One region of the Brevibacillus sp. MER 51 genome, then DNA from elsewhere that is predicted to be linked to it. Evidence: predicted binding sites of a transcription regulator. Region 1 holds the regulator's gene; the other holds the start of a gene.
What was found. The regulator CtsR, encoded in region 1, represses protease genes until heat stress. The targets are predictions, from matches to a motif close to ATGGTCAATAAAGGTCAAACA.
Positions count from the first base shown of each region.

Region 1 (2,407 bases):
TCTCAAAGCCAGATGCTGCACAACGAATTACTGAGTTTATCATGGATGATATGAATATGTTGCCAGGGAAAATAGAATAGCTGCCTAGCCAGACAAAATGGAGGAACCCATGACTGTACCATTCGCGATATTATTTGATATGGATGGCACGTTACTGCAAACTGAAAAGCTGTCGACCCCCGCATTTATCCGAACGTTTGACCAGCTTCGTCAAAAAGGGCTATGGCAAGGAGAAACCCCTGACGAAAGTGAACTGATCAATGTATTGGGAATGACGATCGAGCAGATCTGGGACAAATTGCTACCGGGCGCGAGTGAGGAAGCCATTCACTCAGCAGACGCCTTCTTGCTAGACAATGAAATCCAGTTACTCAAAGAACGAGTGACTGAGCTATACCCGGATGTAAAATCAACCTTAGAAAAGCTGCATGAAAAAGGATTTGCATTGTTTGTAGCAAGCAATGGGCAGGAAGAATATATCGATGCCATTTGTCAGGAATACGAGTTAAAACCGCTGATGACCGACCTGTACTCCGCTGGCCGTTTCCGTACGCATTCCAAAAATGATCTGGTAGCAAAATTGTTGTCTGATTATAAAATCGGGCAAGCCGTCATGGTAGGAGATCGTCACTCCGATGTGGAAGCAGGCAAAACAAACGGTTTATTTACCATTGGATGCGACTTTGGCTTTGCCAAACCAGGCGAGCTTGATGGGGCAGATATCATCATTACCAGCTTCTCACAGCTACTAAATCATTTGCCAGCAATCGACACCAATACACAAAAACAGGCATAAACCATTCCTCAGGGAGTGGTTTTTTTGTTGATCATGTCCAAGTTTCAAGCGACCCTCTTTTGCCCACACTAGAATGTGTAAGGGACACTTGCGGGCACGCACTAAACCCATTATAATTAAAGTCAAAGATAGTCAAAGTCAATAGGTACCTCATAAGAACATACACAGAGGAATAGGAGGCGATGACTTGCGTAACATCTCGGACATCATTGAACATCACTTGAAAAGCATCATTACAAACAGTCCCAATGGATCGATCGAGATTCAGCGTAGTGAGCTTGCCGACCATTTTCAATGTGTGCCGTCTCAGATCAATTACGTCATCAATACGCGCTTTACCGTTCAAAAAGGCTACATCGTAGAGAGTAAGCGCGGGGGCGGCGGGTATATTCGCATACGCAAGGTGCAGATTGTCAGCAAAGCACGCTTGCAAGAATTGCTAACAGAAGAACTGATTGGTGAGAGCATCAGTCAAAGCGTGGGAAATGCGATCGTAGAAAGACTATTTGAGGAAGGATTAGTCAACATCAGAGAAGCCACCTTGATGAAAATCGCTACCTCGAGAAACGTATTGACCTTAGAAGCTGAATTGCGGGATCGTTTGCGGGCAAATATTTTAAAGCAGATGATCGCAGCAATCTTGTTGAAGTAAAAGGAGGTATGATGATATGAACTGTGAGGAATGCGGAAAACGACCGGCGACACTTCATTTGACGAAAATCGTCAATGGCGAAAAAACCGAATACCATATTTGCGAGCAGTGTGCTCATGAAAAAGGGGACGTCTTTACCGGCTTTCACAACTTCAGCATCAACAATCTCCTGTCAGGACTTTTAAAATTTGATCCCATGCAAAAGAATGGACGCGAAACGGCAACGAATAAGCCGCTTCAATGCGAAACATGTGGACTCACATATGCTCAATTTAGTAAAAGCGGCCGATTTGGCTGTAGTGATTGCTACACCTTTTTGGGAGATCGACTGGACCCACTTTTCCGCCGGATTCATGGAAACACACAGCATAGTGGAAAAGTACCAGAGCGCACCGGTGGCAAACTGAAGATCCGTAAAGAGCTGGAGCAACTAAAGCAAGCGCTGCAAAGTCATGTCGCCAGTGAAGAGTTCGAGAAGGCAGCAGAAATGCGTGATCGAATTCGAGCATTGGAACAAAAAATGGCCCAATCGTAGCAAGGGAGGTTAGCTGGTTATGTCCCAAAAGCAGTTTATGCAAAACCCGTGGAGCAATTGGATGAAAGGAGAAGGTCCTGATTCCGACATTGTCATTAGTACACGGCTGCGTATCGCCCGTAACCTGCGCCAGCACCCCTTTCCGTTATTGGCAACGGACTCGCAGGGCGAGGAAGTCGTCAGAAAGGTAACGGAAGTAAGCGATTCGGAGGCAATGCGCAAACGGCATCAGCTCCAGGCTATCCATATGGATCAAATTAACCCGTTAGAAAAACGCGTGCTCGTAGAAAAGCATCTAATTAGCCCCCATCTGGCAGAGGAATCTCGCAAAGGTGCCGTATTACTTCGGAAAGATGAGTCTGTCAGCATTATGGTTAATGAAGAAGATCACATTCGAATACAGGTACTATTACCCGGGTTTCGT
Region 1 is NZ_JAMAUS010000023.1:1,379-3,785, forward strand. It holds gene M3630_RS28035 (MGDG synthase family glycosyltransferase) at 1-80, shown strand, start outside; gene M3630_RS28040 (HAD hydrolase-like protein) at 110-796, shown strand; gene M3630_RS28045 (CtsR family transcriptional regulator) at 984-1,448, shown strand; gene mcsA (protein-arginine kinase activator protein McsA) at 1,465-1,983, shown strand; gene mcsB (protein-arginine kinase McsB) at 2,003-2,407, shown strand, end outside.

Region 2 (2,407 bases), on a different contig from region 1:
CGCCAGCCGCTCATGCAGCTCTGTCGTATCAACCGCGGAGGATCTCAGGTTCAAGCGCGAGCCCACTTCATCCATGAGATCAATCGCCTTGTCAGGCAAGAATCGATCCTGGATGTAACGATGGGAGTATTCCACGGAGGCACGGATGACATCATCCGAGTAAGCGACTTGGTGGAATGCTTCGTATTTCGGACGCAATCCTTTTAAAATCTCGATGGCTTGTTCTACGGTTGGTTCCTTGACCATAACTGGCTGCAGACGGCGCTCCAGAGCAGCGTCTTTTTCAATGACGCGATACTCTTTTAGCGTAGTTGCTCCAATCAATTGCAACTCACCGCGAGCCAGTGCAGGCTTCAGGATGTTCCCTGCATCCATGGAGCCTTCCGCAGAGCCTGCTCCCACCAAGAGATGAATCTCATCCACAAACAGGATGACGTTTTTGCGTTTCTGCAGCTCGGCAATTACTTGCTTCATTTTTTCCTCGAACTGTCCGCGTATTCCCGTCCCTGCCACCAGAGAGGCGACATCTAAAATGTACACCTGCTTGTTTTTCAACTTGGTCGGTACTTGCCCTTCCGTAATGCGCAGAGCGAGGCCTTCCGCAATCGCCGTCTTCCCGACGCCTGGCTCCCCGATCAGAACCGGATTGTTTTTGTTGCGTCGGTTCAAAATCTCAATGACACGCTCGATTTCTTGTTCGCGTCCAATCACAGGGTCAATCAGTCCGGCACGTGCCGCATCGTTTAGATTACGGCCCAGGTCATCGAGGATGCCTCCACCGCGCTCTGGTGATTGTTGCTGCGGTTGGCCGGAAGACTTGCCCGGATTCACCCGGCCTTGGGCAAAGCCTTGCAGGAACTCATCCAGTCCAGAGAAAGAGGAGAAAGGACTAAAGCCCATGCCCACTCCCATTTTGTTAGTCAGCTTTGTTTTACAATCCTGGCACAAATCGTATTTTTGTTGCTGATTTTGTACACGTATATGAACTGTCACAGTTGCTTCTCGTTGTTTGCAGATTTCACAATGCATATTCAATCCCCCCAAAAGCGTTGTTTTGGAATTCAGAAGATCTTTGACCTTTCCTGACCTTCGTTGACTTTATTATAGTTTGACCATCTTTGACTTTCAAGAGGGATTGTATGGTTTTTTACACTTTGCTCTTTTTCAGGTAGGGAACGATTGAAAGTAACCCGATTACAGCTAAACAAGCACCTACCCACAATGGTGAAACAAGTCCATAGCCACTGCTGATTCCGATCCCACCTAAAGAAGAACCAATGGCAACTCCCAATGTAATAAAGGAAGTATGTACCGTGTTTACCATCGTCCCACTGCCTGCTGTTTTCATGACGCGTGCAATCATGGCCGGATTCATCGCTACGCCCGTCAACCCAATCAGAACAATGGACAGCACTGCGATCCATTTATTTTCGGCACCTACCGCAAACAGAACCAATGCCCCTAGGAGTATGCTTAATCCCGTTACAAGGATTCGCATGGTAAAGCGATCGGCAAGTCTGCCAATCACGCTATTTCCGATCACGGTCGCGATACCGTAAAGGGCAAGCAAATACGGGATACTCGCATCCGAAAATGCCGTTACACCGGTAAGAATCGGAGTAAAATAACTAAACGCTGCGAACGTACCACCAATGATCAGCATACTCGTTGCATACGCGGCCCAAAGGTGTGGATTTTGAAAACTGGCAAGCTCATCCTTTCCATTCATCTGGTCTCTTTGTGCGGAGGAAGGGAGCATCCATTGAATCAAGATCCCTGATAATAATACGGCTACCGCAACAGCCCAAAAGCTCATTCTCCAGCCGAAATATTGTGCAATCACGGTTGTCAGAGGGAGCCCGATGACAGTAGCAATCATTAAGCCTGCCAAGACAATCGAAGCAGCCTTTCCTCGTGAATGAGGGGGAACCAAGCTGGCTGAAATACTGACGGAGATGCCAAACGCTGCGGATGAAGCAATACCCGTTAGGATACGAGCAAGCATCATCGACTCGTAATTCCAAGCTATTGCCCCTAACGCTTGACCAATAAAGAAGACGGCAACCAAAGAAAGCAGCGCTTGTTTTCGGCGAATATGCAAGAGAGTTGCTGACAGGACGGGACCTCCTATCACCATTGCCCCTGCATACGCCGTAATGAAATACCCGATGGATGGGATCGACACGCCAAAATCATCGGCAAGTTCATTCATCATCCCAGCCACCATAAATTCAGAAGTCGTCATAGCAAAAATCGCTACCGCTAACAAATAAATCATCGACGGCATAAAGGAACACTCCTTATCTAATTATTGTAACAATCGGTACAAAAATCACTCAAAAAAAGAGCGCATTACGCGCCGAAGATAGATTCTATCGTGCCATTCATGATTTGTTCAGCCAATGTC
Region 2 is NZ_JAMAUS010000004.1:137,354-139,760, reverse strand. It holds gene M3630_RS10390 (ATP-dependent Clp protease ATP-binding subunit) at 1-1,029, opposite strand, end outside; gene M3630_RS10385 (MFS transporter) at 1,148-2,287, opposite strand; gene M3630_RS10380 (TetR/AcrR family transcriptional regulator) at 2,353-2,407, opposite strand, start outside.
Region 2: M3630_RS10390 (ATP-dependent Clp protease ATP-binding subunit) is a predicted target of CtsR. The motif match lies at 1,070-1,090, and genes of this name have one in related genera.